2 regions of the Streptomyces gobitricini genome follow, and region 2 is predicted to be linked to the other one. Evidence: riboswitches for the same ligand, from Rfam matches in the RefSeq annotation. Region 2 holds a riboswitch; the other holds the start of a gene.

Region 1 (7,429 bases), on a different contig from region 2:
GGCGGTGCTGACCGTGGTGCCCGATCCCCACTGGCTCAGCCTGCGCTCGGCGGTCCTCAGGTGACCGCCGAGGCGAGCACCGAGGCCGCCCGGGCCACCAGGAGGTCGTCCGCGGCGGCCTCCCGCTCGGGCTTGGTCGTCAGCACCGCGAGGACGACCGGGGTGCCGCCGGGCGTCCAGGCGATTCCGGCGTCGTTGTTCGTCCCGTACGAGCCGCCGCCCGTCTTGTCCGCCAGGCGCCAGTCCTCCGGCAGCCCGGCACGGAACCGGTGCGTGCTGGTGGTGTTGCCCAGCAGCCAGCCGGTGAGCCGCTCGCGGTCGGCGCGGTTCAGCGCGGTGCCCAGCACCAGCCGCTCGTAGGTACCGGAGAGGGCGGCGGGCGTGGTGGTGTCCTCGACACGCCACGGCTCGCAGCTGTTCAGCTCCGGCTCCCAGCGGTCGAGCCGGGTCGTCCGGTCGCCCAGGGAGCGGCAGAACCGGGTGACGGCGCCGGGGCCGCCCAGTTCGCGCAGGAGCAGGTTGGCGGCCGTGTTGTCGCTGTAGCGGATGGCCGCGTCGCACAGTTCGGCCACGGTCATGCCCGTGGCCAGGTTCTCCTCGCACTTCCTGGAGTGCGGTACGAGGTCGGCCTCGGTGTAGCGGACGCGCCGGGCGAGCACCTCGCCGTGCCGGTCGAGGTCCCGGAGCACGGCCGCCGCCGCGAGGGTCTTGAACGTCGAGCACATGGGGAAGCGCTCGCCGGCCCGGTACAGCACCGTCGCGCCGGTCACCGTGTTGCGGGCGACCGCGCCCAGCCGGGCCCCGTGCCGCCGCTCCAGCGCCCGCAGCCGCCGCACGGCCGCCACCCGGGCGGCACCCTGCCGCGCCGCGCCGTCACGTGGCCCGCTGTGAGCTGGCGCGGGGGCGGGGGCGGGGGCCGGACCGGCCGCGCCGGTCGTCAGCAGCGCGGCGGCGCCGGCCGCGGCGGTCAGCAGGGCGCGGCGCGTGGCCCCGCCCCGTAACGTCGGTACCGTCTCGTTCTCCGTCATGGGACGAGCCCATCACGCGCGAGGCACCGGAGGGAAACGGTCCGGTCGGCGTGTCAGCACTCGATGATGTTGACCGCCAGACCGCCGCGCGCGGTCTCCTTGTACTTCACGCTCATGTCGGCGCCCGTCTCCTTCATCGTCTTGATGACCTTGTCCAGGGAGACCTTGTGGCTGCCGTCGCCGCGCATGGCCATGCGCGCCGCCGTGACCGCCTTGACCGCCGCCATGCCGTTGCGCTCGATGCACGGGATCTGCACCAGGCCGCCCACCGGGTCGCAGGTGAGGCCCAGGTTGTGCTCCATGCCGATCTCGGCGGCGTTCTCCACCTGCTCCGGGCTGCCGCCCAGCACCTCGGCGAGGGCGCCCGCCGCCATCGAGCAGGCCGACCCGACCTCGCCCTGGCAGCCGACCTCGGCGCCGGAGATGGAGGCGTTCTCCTTGAAGAGCATGCCGATCGCGCCCGCGGCCAACAGGAAGCGGACCACGCCCTCCTCGTCGGCGCCGGGCACGAAGTTCATGTAGTAGTGCAGGACCGCCGGGATGATGCCGGCGGCGCCGTTCGTTGGGGCGGTGACGACCCGGCCGCCGGCGGCGTTCTCCTCGTTCACGGCCATGGCGTAGAGCGTGATCCACTCCATGGAGAGGGCCAGCGGGTCGCCCTCGGAGCGGAGCTTGCGCGCGGTGTTCGCGGCGCGGCGGCGGACCTTCAGGCCGCCCGGGAGGATGCCCTCGCGGGACATGCCGCGGTCCACGCACGCCTGCATGACGCGCCAGATCTCCAGCAGCCCCTCGCGGATCTCCGTCTCCGTGCGCCAGGCCTTCTCGTTCTCCAGCATCAGCGCGGAGATCGACAGCCCGGTCTCCCGGGTCAGGCGCAGCAGCTCGTCGCCGGTGCGGAAGGGGTACTTCAGGACGGTGTCGTCGGGGACGATCGGGTTGTCGCCCTGGACGGCGGCCTCGTCGACCACGAACCCGCCGCCGACCGAGTAGTACGTCTTCTCCAGCAGGGTGGCGCCGTCGGCGTCGTACGCCCACAGGGTCATGCCGTTGGCGTGGTACGGCAGCGCCTTGCGGCGGTGCAGGACCAGGTCCTCGTCGAAGTCGAAGGGGATCTCGTGCGCGCCGAGCAGGTTGATGCGCTTCTCCGTCTTGATCCGCTCGACCTCGTCGTCGGCGGTCTCGACGTCGACCGTGCGCGGCGAGTCGCCCTCCAGGCCGAGGAGGACGGCCTTGGGGGTGCCGTGGCCGTGGCCGGTCGCGCCCAGCGAGCCGTAGAGCTCGGCGCGTATCGAGGCGGTCGGGGCCAGCAGGCCCTCGTTCTTCAGCCGGCGCGCGAACATCCGGGCGGCGCGCATGGGGCCGACCGTGTGGGAGCTGGACGGGCCGATGCCGATCGAGAACAGGTCGAAGACCGAGATGGCCACGGGGGACTCCTTGGTTGGAAGACGTCGCTGTCTGCCGGGGTGGTGCGGGACAACGGGTGGGGCGTGGGGCGGGGCAAGACACGGGGCACCGCACTCACTGTCCAGTGTGCGCGGTGCCCCGCAGATCAGTCTGTTAGTTACGTAACGCCGTAACGGCTACAGACCAGGGTAAAGCGGGTGCTTCGCGGCGAGGGCCGAGACCCGGGCCTTGAGCGCGTCCGCGTCGTACGCCGGCTTCAGCGCCTCGGCGATGATGTCGGCGACCTCGGTGAAGTCCTCGGCCTGGAAGCCGCGCGTGGCCAGGGCCGGGGTGCCGATCCGCAGGCCCGAGGTGACCATCGGGGGCCGCGGGTCGTTCGGGATCGCGTTGCGGTTGACGGTGATGCCGACCTCGTGGAGCCGGTCCTCGGCCTGCTGGCCGTCCAGCTCGCTGTTGCGCAGGTCGACCAGGACCAGGTGCACGTCGGTGCCGCCGGTCAGGACCGACACGCCGTACTCGGTGACGTCCGGCTGGACCAGGCGCTCGGCCAGGATGCGGGCGCCGTCCAGGGTGCGCTGCTGGCGCTCCTTGAACTCCTCGCTCGCCGCGACCTTGAACGAGACCGCCTTGGCGGCGATCACGTGCTCCAGCGGGCCGCCCTGCTGGCCGGGGAAGACCGCGGAGTTGATCTTCTTGGCGAGCTCGGCCGTGGACAGGATCACGCCACCGCGCGGGCCGCCCAGCGTCTTGTGGGTCGTGGTGGTGACCACATGGGCGTGGGGCACCGGGTTGGGGTGCAGACCGGCGGCGACCAGGCCCGCGAAGTGGGCCATGTCGACCATCAGGTACGCGCCGACCTCGTCCGCGATCCGGCGGAAGGCGGCGAAGTCCAGCCGGCGCGGGTAGGCCGACCAGCCGGCGACGATCAGCTTCGGCCTGGACTCCTTGGCGAGGCGCTCGACCTCGGCCATGTCGACCTGACCGGTCGCGTCGTCGACGTGGTACGCGACGACGTTGTAGAGCTTGCCGGAGAAGTTGATCTTCATGCCGTGGGTCAGGTGCCCGCCGTGGGCGAGGTTCAGACCCATGATCGTGTCGCCCGGCTTCAGCAGCGCGAACATCGCGGCCGCGTTGGCCTGGGCGCCCGAGTGCGGCTGGACGTTGGCGTGCTCGGCGCCGAAGAGCGCCTTGATGCGGTCGATGGCGATCTGCTCGACGACATCGACGTGCTCGCAGCCGCCGTAGTAGCGGCGGCCGGGGTAGCCCTCGGCGTACTTGTTGGTCAGGACGGAGCCCTGGGCCTCCATGACCGCGACCGGAGCGAAGTTCTCCGAGGCGATCATCTCGAGGGTGGACTGCTGACGGTGGAGCTCGGCGTCGACGGCGGCGGCGACGTCCGGGTCCAGCTCGTGGAGAGGGGTGTTCAGAAGCGACATCGGGGAGGGTCCTTAGCTGCCGGAGAACTCGGTGTACTCGTCGGCGGAGAGCAGGTCCTTCGGCTCCTCCGTGACGCGTACCTTGAACAGCCAGCCGCCCTCGAACGGGGCGGTGTTCACCAGCGACGGGTCGTCGACGACATCCTGGTTCGCCTCGACGACCTCGCCGGTCACCGGGGAGTACAGGTCGCTGACGGACTTGGTCGACTCCAGCTCACCACAGGTCTCGCCCGCGGTCACCGTGTCGCCGACCTCCGGGAGCTGGACGTACACGACGTCGCCGAGGGCGTTCGCCGCGTGCTCCGTGATGCCGACCGTCGACACGCCGTCCTCGGCGGCCGACAGCCACTCGTGCTCCTTGCTGAAGCGCAGCTGCTGGGGGTTGCTCATGACTGGGATTCTCCTGTACGCGGGGGAGTGCTGGTGAACGGGGTGGTGAACGGCGGAGTGGTGCGGACGGTCACTTCTGGCGCTTGTAGAAGGGCAGCGCCACGACCTCGTACGGCTCATGGGTACCGCGGATGTCGACCCCGACGCCCTCGGTGCCCGGTTCGGCGTGCGCCGCGTCCACGTACGCCATGGCGATCGGCTTGCCCAGCGTCGGCGACGGGGCGCCCGAGGTGACCTCGCCGATCACCTTGCCCGCGGCGACCACGGACATGCCGGCGCGCGGGACGCGGCGGCCCTGGGCGACCAGGCCCACGAGCTTGCGCGGCGGGGCGATCTGGGCCCGCTCGGCGGCGGCCGACAGGGCCTCGCGGCCCACGAAGTCGCCCTCCTTCTCGAACTTGACCACCCGGCCGAGCCCCGCGTCGAACGGGGTCAGGGAAGTCGTCAGCTCGTGCCCGTACAGCGGCATGCCCGCCTCCAGGCGCAGCGTGTCGCGGCACGACAGCCCGCACGGGATCAGACCGACGGCGGCCCCCGCCGCGGTCAGCGCCTGCCACAGCTTCTCCGCGTACCGCGGCTCCACGAACAGCTCGAAGCCGTCCTCGCCCGTGTAGCCGGTACGGGCGATCAGCGCGGGGACGCCCGCCACGGTGCCGGGCAGCCCCGCGTAGTACTTCAGCCCGTCCAGATCGGCGTCGGTCAGCGACTTCAGGACACCCGGGGACTCCGGGCCCTGGATCGCGAGCAGCGCGTACGCGTCGCGGTCGTCCCGTACGACGGCGTCGAAGCCGGCGGCGCGGGCGGTCAGCGCGTCCAGCACGATCTGCGCGTTGGAGGCGTTGGCGACGACCATGTACTCGGTCTCACCGAGCCGGTACACGATCAGGTCGTCGAGGATGCCGCCGTCCTCCCGGCAGATCATCGTGTAGCGGGCGCGGCCGACACCGACGCTGCCGATGTTGCCGACGAGCGCGAAGTCCAGGAGGTCCGCGGCCCGCGGTCCCGTGACGGTGATCTCACCCATGTGGGAGAGGTCGAAGAGTCCGGCCTTCGTACGGACGGCGTTGTGCTCGTCGCGCTCGCTCCCGTACCGCAGCGGCATGTCCCAGCCCGCGAAGTCGGTCATGGTCGCGCCCAGCGCGCGATGCACGGCATCGAGGGCGGTCAGGCGGGGGGCAGTGCTCATGGATGTGGCTCCCAGGTCCCAAGGACGGGCATGGCTCGAAGACGATCCTCCCCATCTGTCATCGGAACCTGAGAGGTTCACCGTGACCGCACGGGGGCGGCCTTCGGCTTGCACCTTGGGTGGAGCCGCCACGGCGGCCCGCTTTTCAGATCTGCCTCATCCACGCGGTACGGGGCCTGAGAGATTCAAGGGAGGAACTTGCTCCTTCGGCGCCCGGGTGGGACCCGGGACTCTCCCGCGCGGATTCGAGCGGCCGGTATGCGGTTGTGTACGCACGTGTGTGCGTCGGCGCGCACATCATTGCACGAGGGTTCTCCTCGGCAAATCGCTTGTGGCTTATTACCCCTTCTTTACACTTCTTGGGCAAGGGTCGGGTCAGCCGGCCCGGGGACCCGACAGGGCCCTAGCAGGGGGAGTAGCGATGACGTTGCAGCGGGGCGAGGCGTACGCGACGACCGCGGGCGTGCCCGCCCAGCCGGGCCTGCCCGCTCGGGGCCGTGCGGCGGCCGCCGCGCTGCCGGTCGTACGCGACCTGCGGGACCGGCACGGCCGGGTCCCCAGGACGCTGACCTTCGCGGCCGGCGACCTGGTGGTGGTGTCGGGCCTGCCGGGCAGCGGCAAGTCCACTCTGATCGCCCGGACGGCCCAGGAGCGCGGCATCGACTCGCAGGACGCCCGGGAGCGGTGGGAGCGCAGGATGCCCGGCCTTCTGCCGTACGCGGTCTACCGCCCCCTCGTCCGGCTCGCGCACTACGCGGGACTGCGGCGGGCGCTGCGCTCCGGGCGGAGCGTCGTCGTCCACGACTGCGGTACGCAGGCCTGGGTGCGGCGCTGGCTCGCCCGGGAGGCCGCGCGGCGGGGCAGGGCCCTGCACCTGCTCCTGCTGGACGTCACGCCCGGCACGGCCAAGGAGGGCCAGCGCGAGCGGGGCCGCGGCGTGTCCGGGTACGCCTTCGGGCGCCACCGCAGGGCGGTGGGCCGGCTGGTCCGGGACGCGGAACGGGGCGTCGTGCCGCGCGGGTGCGCCTCCGCGGTGCTGATGGACCGGCCCGCGGCGTCCGCGCTGACCCGGATCACGTTCCTCTGATCCGCCGCACGGGTGCCCCGCGTTAGGGTGCTGCGGGCAGCGGCACGCACGCGCGGAGAGGACCAGAAGCACCAGTGGACACTGCATGGCCGGGCAACGAGCTGGAAGAGGTGCTCGCCGCCTCGCTCGGCGAGCCCGCGGCCGGAGGACGGATCGTCGAGGTTCTGGGCCGCAGTCACGTCTGGGTGCCCCTGCCCAACGGCGGCGCCCCCGACCGCCCGAACCTGGACCTCCCGACGCTCGAGATCGACGGGCAGGCCTATGTGCCGGTCTTCAGCTCCGAGGCGCAGTTCACCGAGTGCGTCGGCGCCCACATGGCGTACGCCGTCGCCCCGGCGGTCGAGTTCGCGCGCGGCCTGCCGCCCCAGCTCGGCATCGCCGTGAACCCGGGCGGTGCCGTCGGCGCCCCCCTGCCGCCGCCCGCCGTCGCCGAACTGTGCCGGACCGGCCGCACCCCGCTGGACGGCCCCGCGAGCGGCGCCCGCGTCCGCCTGTTCGAGCCGGACTGGCAGGAGGACCCGGTCGACTTCCTGTCGGCCGCCGCCGCCGAGTTCGACGCCACCGGCACGGTCCTGACCGCCCGCCGCTGCCTCGCCAGCGTCGAGGGCGACAGCCCGGCCCTCTTCGTCGGCGTGCAGCTCTCCTCCTGGGAGGGCGCCGACCGTAACGTACCGATGGACGCCCTCGGCCGGGCACTGGGCCGGACCCAGGTGCCGTGGCCGGTGAACCTGGTCCTGCTCGACGTGGCGCAGGACCCGGTGGGCGACTGGATGCTGGAGAAGGTACGGCCCTTCTACCAGCGCGGGCACGCATAAGCTGGTCGGGTGGACGGAAGAGGGGCGGGACCCAGGGTGAGCGCGTCAGGCACCGCGGCGGCCGGGCAGGTCGAGCACATGCT
Region 2 (7,429 bases):
CCGAGGCGAGCCGGTTCTGCTCCAACTGCGGTGCGCCGCTGCGCGGAGGTGCTCCGGCGGAGCGCGCGTCGGAGACGACGTCGACGATCTCGATCTCCGGCCTGGAGGCGTACGACTCCGAGGTCACCGGCCAGACGCAGCTGCCGTCGCTGTCCCCGGAGGCGCAGGCGGCGGTCGAGGCGCTGCCGCTGGGTTCGGCGCTCCTGGTGGTTCGGCGCGGTCCGAACTCGGGCAGCCGTTTCCTGCTGGACAGCGATCTCACCACGGCCGGGCGGCACCCGCAGAGCGACATCTTCCTTGACGACGTGACCGTGTCGCGTCGCCACGTGGAGTTCCGCAGGGCGCCCGACGGCAGTTTCACCGTGTCGGACGTCGGCAGTCTCAACGGCACCTACGTCAACCGTGAGCGGATCGACTCGGTTCCGCTGTCGAACGGTGACGAGGTGCAGATCGGCAAGTACCGGCTGGTCTTCTACGCGAGCCAGCGGGGCGTGTGACCCGGCAGGGGAGGCCCATGCTGCGAACCACGACGGGCGGCGCCGGCAACGGCGCCGCCGAGCAGCTGGTGAGCATCGGGACGGTGCTCAACCAGCTGCGCGAGGAGTTTCCCGAAGTTACGATCTCCAAGATCAGGTTTCTGGAGGCGGAGGGGCTCGTCGAGCCGCAGAGGACGGCTTCCGGATACCGGAAGTTCAGCACGCGCGATGTGGAGCGGCTGGCGCGCATTCTGCGGATGCAGAGGGACCACTACCTGCCGCTGAAGGTGATCCGGGAGCATCTGGACGCGGTCGAGCGGGGCGAGCAGGTGGAGCTGCCGACCCCTCCTGGGCCCCAGCGCGACTCGCTGGACGGTGATCCGTGGGACGCGGCGCAGGACCGTCCGACCGCTGCCAGGGTCGGCCGGGCGGAGCTCCTGGCCGCCGCGGGCGCCGGTGAGGAGGAGCTCGCCGAGTGGGAGGCGTACGGCCTTGTGGTGCAGGGTGTCGACGGCGGGTACGACGCCGAGGCGGTGACCGTGGCGAAACTCGTCGCGGATCTGGGAAGATTCGGTCTGGAACCGCGCCATCTGCGGGCGGTGAAGGCCGCCGCCGAGCGTGAGGCGGGACTGGTCGAGCAGGTCGTCGCTCCCTTGCGCAGGCACCGTAATCCGCAGACCAGGGCCCATGCCGAGGCGACCGCGAAGGAGCTGGCGGCACTGTCCGTGCGACTGCACGCGGCGCTGGTCCAGACGGCTCTCGGCGTCCGCTTGCCCTGATCTTGACAGGGCCCGACTATCCAAACCGGTCCGGCACGTCCTAGGGTTGCAATGTGAACGAGCTCGATGTTGTCGGTGTCCGGGTGGAAATGCCGTCCAACCAGCCGATCGTGCTCCTGCGTGAAGTGGGAGGCGACCGGTACCTCCCGATCTGGATCGGTCCGGGTGAGGCGACGGCGATCGCCTTCGCCCAGCAGGGCATGGCTCCCGCCCGGCCGCTCACTCATGACCTTTTCAAGGATGTGCTCGAGGCCGTCGGCCAGGAGCTGACCGAGGTCCGCATCACGGACCTGCGGGAAGGGGTCTTCTACGCGGAGCTGGTCTTCGCCAGCGGTGTGGAGGTGAGCGCCAGGCCCTCCGACGCCATAGCGCTGGCCCTGCGCACCGGGACCCCGATCTACGGGAGCGACGGCGTGCTCGACGACGCCGGAATCGCCATCCCGGACGAGCAGGAGGACGAAGTGGAGAAGTTCCGCGAGTTCCTCGACCAGATCTCGCCCGAGGACTTCGGTTCCAGCAGTCAGTGAGACCGATGGGCCCGTCTGCGGTGGAGCCGCAGGCGGGCACCGTGCTGTCGGTGAGGTCCGCGCACCACGGTCGTCCGGCGAGGAGGGACCGGTGCCGCGCTGTCCGCCTCCGCGGCACTGACTCCGCTTCTCCGCCACTGTCTCCGTGCGGCACCGGGGTCGGCCGTCGTGGAAGACCGTCATAGAAGGGGTGTTTCAGCCCATTCGAGTAGCCTTTCCCGGTTTTGGGATACGGGAAACCACTCTCAGGGTGATTATCACTCGGCGTGCCGAGTGTGGCGATCGTTGACGCACCCCTGGTGACTGCCTACCGTCGAGATGGCAGGTCAAGGACGGAGGGTCGGCGTGATGAGCAGCGGCGACGGTGCGACTGGGGGCCTCCCCGGACGAAGTCTGGGGCAGAGCGGGCCGTATCCGCTTCACGGGGGTGCGGCCGACCCGCTCCACGCGGGCGTGGCCGGTGTGGGTGCCGGCGCGGGGCAGGGGCACGAGGACGATCCGGAGACCGACACGATCGGATACCGGGGGCCCACCGCCTGCGCGGCCGCGGGTATCACGTACCGGCAGCTGGACTACTGGGCGCGGACCGGGCTGGTCGAGCCGAGTGTGCGGCCCGCGTACGGATCCGGGACGCAGCGGCTCTACAGCTTTCGCGACGTGGTCGTCCTGAAGATCGTCAAGCGCTTCCTGGACACGGGTGTCGCGTTGCAGAACATTCGCACGGCCGTCCAGCACCTGCGGGCGCGGGGCTTTCGCGACCTGGAGCGGATGACGCTGATGAGCGACGGCGCGACGGTCTACGAGTGCTCGTCGCCCGCTGAGGTCGTCGATCTGCTCCAGGGCGGCCAGGGGGTCTTCGGGATCGCCGTGGGCGTGGTGTGGCGGGATGTCGAAGCGGCGCTCTCGCAGCTGCACGGGGAACGTGTCGACACCGGAGAGACGCTCGTGGGGCAGAACCCGTCGGACGAGCTGGCGCGCCGGAGGCGTGACAGGGCCGTCTGATGGCCCCGCCCCCGCGTGCGGGGCGATTGTCAGTGGCGTAGGGCAGCATCGATGGTGTGAGAGCCGCGCCGACGATCCTGCATCTGGACATGGATGCCTTCTACGCGGCCGCCGAGCAGGCGGCGAAGCCCAGTCTGCGCGGGAAGCCGGTGGTCGTCGGAGGGCTGGGGCCGCGCGGGGTCGTCGCCACCGCGTCGTACGAGGCGAGGCGTTTCGGGGTGCACTCGGCGATGCCGATGGCGCAGGCGCGGCGGCTGGCGCCGAACGCCGCGTACCTGGTGCCGCGCTTCTCGCTGTACCGGGCGGTGAGCGAACAGGTCATGGAGCTGTTGCGGCGGCTGTCGCCCCTCGTGGAGCCGCTCAGCCTCGACGAGGCCTTCGTGGATCTGGAGGCCGGGGGCTCGGCAACGGACGCGGTCACCGCGCGCGCGGCCGGCGAGCGGCTGCGCGGGGACATCAGGGCGGTCACGGGGCTCACCGGGTCGGTGGGACTGGCCGGCTCCAAGATGATCGCGAAGATCGCGTCCGAGGAGGCCAAGCCGGACGGGCTGGTGCTGATCGAGCCGGGGACGGAGCGGGAGCTGCTGGGCCCCAAGTCGGTACGGATCCTGCCGGGGGTGGGGCCCGCCACGGGTGAGCACCTGAGACGGGCCGGGATGACGACGGTGGCGGACCTGGCCGGGGCGGGTGAGGACGAGCTCGTACGGCTGCTGGGAAAGGCGCACGGGGAGTCGCTGTACCGGATGGCGATGGGGTACGACGACCGGCCGGTGGTGGCGGAGCGGGACGCCAAGTCCGTGTCGGTGGAGGACACCTTCGACGTGGACCTGCACGACCGGGTGCGGGTGCGGATGGAGGTGGAGGGGCTGGCCGAGCGGTGCGTGCAGCGGTTGCGGGGCGCGGGGCGGTCGGGGCGCACGGTGGTGCTGAAGGTGCGGAGGTACGACTTCTCGACGCTGACCCGGTCGGAGACGCTGCGGGGACCGACCGACGACCCCGTGGTGGTGCGGGAGGCGGCGGCGCGGCTGCTGGAGGGGGTGGACACGACCGGTGGCGTGCGGTTGCTGGGCGTCGGTGTCACGGGTCTCGCGGACTACACGCAGGAGGACCTGTTCGCCCAGGCCGCGGCGGAGCGTGCGGATGCGCGGGCGGACGGGGCGGAGGTGGAGCGGCCGGCCGGGGTCGCCGGGGGCGCGGTGTCGGCGGGGCGGGGCGGGGAGGGCGGCTCGGGGGCCGGCGGGCCGGGTGTGCCGGCGGCGGAGGTGGTCGCGCCGGCCGCGCCCGGTGACCGCGAGGGCGGCCGGCTCTGGGCGGGTGGCGCGGAGGGGGCGGCGGGCCCTGCCCGAGGGGTGGCGGGTGCGGCGGAGGCGGGCAGGGAGGAGCGGCGGTGGGTCGCCGGGCAGGACGTGCGGCATGCCGGCTACGGGGCCGGGTGGGTCCAGGGCAGCGGGCTCGGGAGAGTGACCGTGCGCTTCGAGGAGCCCTGGTCGGAGCCCGGGAGGGTGCGGACGTTCCGGTCCGACGACCCGGACCTGGAGCCGTCCGATCCGCTGCCTCTGGTGCCGGATCAGTCCTCCTGGCCGGCGAGCCTGCCGAAGTCCCGGTCGGTGGACGGGGGCGGCGGAATCGCCAGGCCGTAGTGGTGGTAGAGCTGGAGCTCCTGCTCGGGCGAGAGGTGACGGCCGACGCCGAAGTCCGGCGCGTCCTTGATCAGGGCGCGCTCGAAGGGGACGTGCAGGCCGTCCTCGGCCACGTCGCTGGGTTCGAGGGGGACGAAGGCGTCGCGGCTGAACAGGCCCGTCCGTACGGCCGCCCACTCGGGCACGCCCGTCGCGTCGTCCAGGTAGACCTCGTCGATTGTTCCGATCTTGTGGCCGTCGCGGTCGAAGGCCTTGCGGCCGATCAGGCTGCGCGGATCGATGTCGGTCTGCACGGTTCCTCCAGATGGTCGCAACCGCTCCTCACGTACTACCAAAGTGCACATCGGTGACGTCGGCCACTCGAGGGATCGGGCGCGGACCGCGCTGGTAGGCTGGCAGACGGCCGCTGACCCCGTGCGGGAGAGTCCTCCGGAGAATCCTTTCGGAGGCGCCGAAGGAGCAAATCCTCCCCGGAATCTCTCAGGCACCCGGTACCGCACGGACGAGGTCACTCTGGAAAGCAGGGCGGGCGTCGGACGGCATCCGCTCTCACCGACGGTGAAAGCCGGTCCGTCCCGTTCCCGGGAGGTGCCGGTGAAGCTCTCAGGTCGAGATGACAGAGGGGGAGGCCGTCCGGGCACCCGCGCCGTGGTGCCCCTCGCAGGTCGTATCGACCAGGAGGCCTCCGCAATGACCGCCAACCGCATTCCGCTCTCCGTACTCGAACAGGGCATCCCGTTCGAGCAGCGGCACATCGGGCCCGACGAGGAGGCCCGCGCCAAGATGCTGGCGCAGGTCGGCTACGGTTCGCTCGACGAGCTCACGGCCGCCGCGGTGCCGGACGTGATCAAGAGCGCCGAGGCCCTCGGTCTGCCCGACGCGCGTACCGAGGCCGAGGTCCTGGCCGAGCTCCGCTCGCTCGCCGACCGCAACCAGGTGCTCGCCCCCATGATCGGCCTCGGCTACTACGGCACCTTCACGCCGCCGGTCGTCCTGCGCAACGTCATGGAGAACCCCGCCTGGTACACCGCGTACACGCCGTACCAGCCGGAGATCTCGCAGGGCCGCCTGGAGGCGCTGCTCAACTTCCAGACGATGGTCGCCGACCTGACCGGTCTGCCCACGTCCGGCGCCTCGCTGCTCGACGAGGGCACCGCCGCGGCCGAGGCGATGTCGCTGGCCCGTCGCGTCGGCAAGGTCAAGAACGGTGTCTTCCTGGTCGACGCCGACGCCCTGCCGCAGACCATCGCCGTCATCGAGACCCGCGCGGAGCCGACCGGTGTCGAGGTCGTCGTCGCCGACCTGAGCGAGGGCATCCCGGCGGAGGTCGCCGAGCGCGGTGTCTTCGGCGTGCTGTTGCAGTACCCCGGTGCCTCCGGTGCCGTGCGGGACATCAAGGCCGTCATCGACCAGGCGCACGAGCTCGGCGCGGTCGTCACCGTCGCCGCCGACCTGCTGGCGCTGACCCTGCTCACGTCGCCCGGCGAACTGGGTGCCGACATCGCGGTGGGCACCACCCAGCGTTTCGGCGTGCCGATGGGCTTCGGCGGTCCGCACGCCGGTTACATGGCCGTGCGCGACACGTTCGCCCGCAGCCTGCCGGGCCGGCTCGTCGGCGTCTCCGTCGACGCCGACGGCAACAAGGCGTACCGCCTGGCGCTGCAGACCCGTGAGCAGCACATCCGCCGCGAGAAGGCCACCAGCAACATCTGCACCGCACAGGTGCTGCTCGCCGTCATGGCCGGCATGTACGCCGTCTACCACGGTCCCGAGGGACTGCGGCAGATCGCCCGGCGTGTCCACCGCTACGCGGTCGTCCTCGCCGAGGGCCTGCGAGCCGGGGGCGTGGAGGTCGTGCACGGCACGTTCTTCGACACCGTGACCGTACGCGTGCCCGGCAAGGCGGCCCAGGCCGTCGCCGCCGCCCGCGAGAACGGGGTGAACGTGCGCCTCGTCGACGCCGACCACGTCTCCGTGGCCTGCGACGAGACGACCGGCCGCGCCCAGATCGCCGCCGTGTGGGACGCCTTCGGCGCGCGCGGTGACATCGAGGCGCTGGACGCCGCCACCGCCGACGTCCTGCCCGAGGCGTGCCTGCGCTCCGACGAGTACCTCACGCACCCCGTCTTCCACGCGCACCGCTCCGAGACGGCGATGCTGCGCTACCTGCGCAGGCTGGCCGACCGTGACTACGCGCTGGACCGCGGGATGATCCCGCTCGGCTCCTGCACCATGAAGCTGAACGCGACCACCGAGATGGAGCCGGTGACCTGGCCGGAGTTCGGCCACATGCACCCCTTCGCGCCGGTCGACCAGGCGCAGGGCTACCTGACCCTCATCCGTGAGCTGGAGGAGCGCCTCGCCGAGGTGACCGGCTACGACAAGGTCTCCATCCAGCCGAACGCCGGTTCGCAGGGCGAGCTGGCCGGTCTGCTCGCCGTCCGCGCGTACCACCGTGCCAACGGCGACTCGCAGCGCACGGTCTGCCTGATCCCCTCCTCCGCGCACGGCACCAACGCGGCCAGCGCCGTCATGGCCGGGATGAAGGTCGTGGTCGTCAAGACCGCCGACGACGGTGAGATCGACGTCGAGGACCTGCGCGCCAAGATCGAGCAGTACCGCGACGAACTGTCCGTGCTGATGATCACCTACCCGTCCACGCACGGCGTGTTCGAGGAGCACGTCGCGGACATCTGCGCCCAGGTCCACGAGGCCGGCGGTCAGGTGTACGTGGACGGTGCCAACCTCAACGCCCTGGTGGGGCTGGCGAAGCCCGGCCAGTTCGGTGGCGACGTCTCGCACCTGAACCTGCACAAGACGTTCTGCATCCCGCACGGCGGCGGCGGCCCCGGTGTCGGCCCGGTCGGCGTCCGGGAGCACCTCGCCCCGTACCTGCCCAACCACCCGCTCCAGCCCAGCGCGGGACCGGACACGGGCGTCGGCCCGATCTCGGCCGCCCCGTGGGGCTCGGCGGGCATCCTGCCGATCTCCTGGGCGTACGTACG

What was found. A riboswitch is a leader RNA that binds a small molecule or an ion and turns the genes downstream of it on or off. The one in region 2 is predicted to bind glycine.
Region 1: it holds a riboswitch for glycine, as region 2 does, so the genes downstream of both, gcvT (glycine cleavage system aminomethyltransferase GcvT) here and gcvP (aminomethyl-transferring glycine dehydrogenase) in region 2, are expected to answer to the same signal.

Annotation. Positions count from the first base shown of each region.
Region 1 covers NZ_BAAASR010000024.1:53,703-61,131, reverse strand. Annotated here, with positions in the region: gene ABD347_RS21785 (CopD family protein) at 1-64, shown strand, start outside; gene bla (class A beta-lactamase) at 57-1,028, opposite strand; gene ABD347_RS21775 (L-serine ammonia-lyase) at 1,082-2,452, opposite strand; gene glyA (serine hydroxymethyltransferase) at 2,609-3,868, opposite strand; gene gcvH (glycine cleavage system protein GcvH) at 3,881-4,258, opposite strand; gene gcvT (glycine cleavage system aminomethyltransferase GcvT) at 4,329-5,444, opposite strand; glycine riboswitch at 5,600-5,692, opposite strand; gene ABD347_RS21755 (AAA family ATPase) at 5,866-6,531, shown strand; gene ABD347_RS21750 (enhanced serine sensitivity protein SseB) at 6,606-7,346, shown strand; gene ABD347_RS21745 (enhanced serine sensitivity protein SseB C-terminal domain-containing protein) at 7,383-7,429, shown strand, end outside.
Region 2 covers NZ_BAAASR010000026.1:6,239-13,667, forward strand. Annotated here, with positions in the region: gene ABD347_RS22655 (double zinc ribbon and FHA domain-containing protein) at 1-497, shown strand, start outside; gene ftsR (transcriptional regulator FtsR) at 515-1,255, shown strand; gene ABD347_RS22665 (bifunctional nuclease family protein) at 1,309-1,782, shown strand; gene ABD347_RS22670 (MerR family transcriptional regulator) at 2,131-2,784, shown strand; gene ABD347_RS22675 (DNA polymerase IV) at 2,841-4,424, shown strand; gene ABD347_RS22680 (PRC-barrel domain-containing protein) at 4,352-4,717, opposite strand; glycine riboswitch at 4,832-4,931, shown strand; gene gcvP (aminomethyl-transferring glycine dehydrogenase) at 5,115-7,429, shown strand, end outside.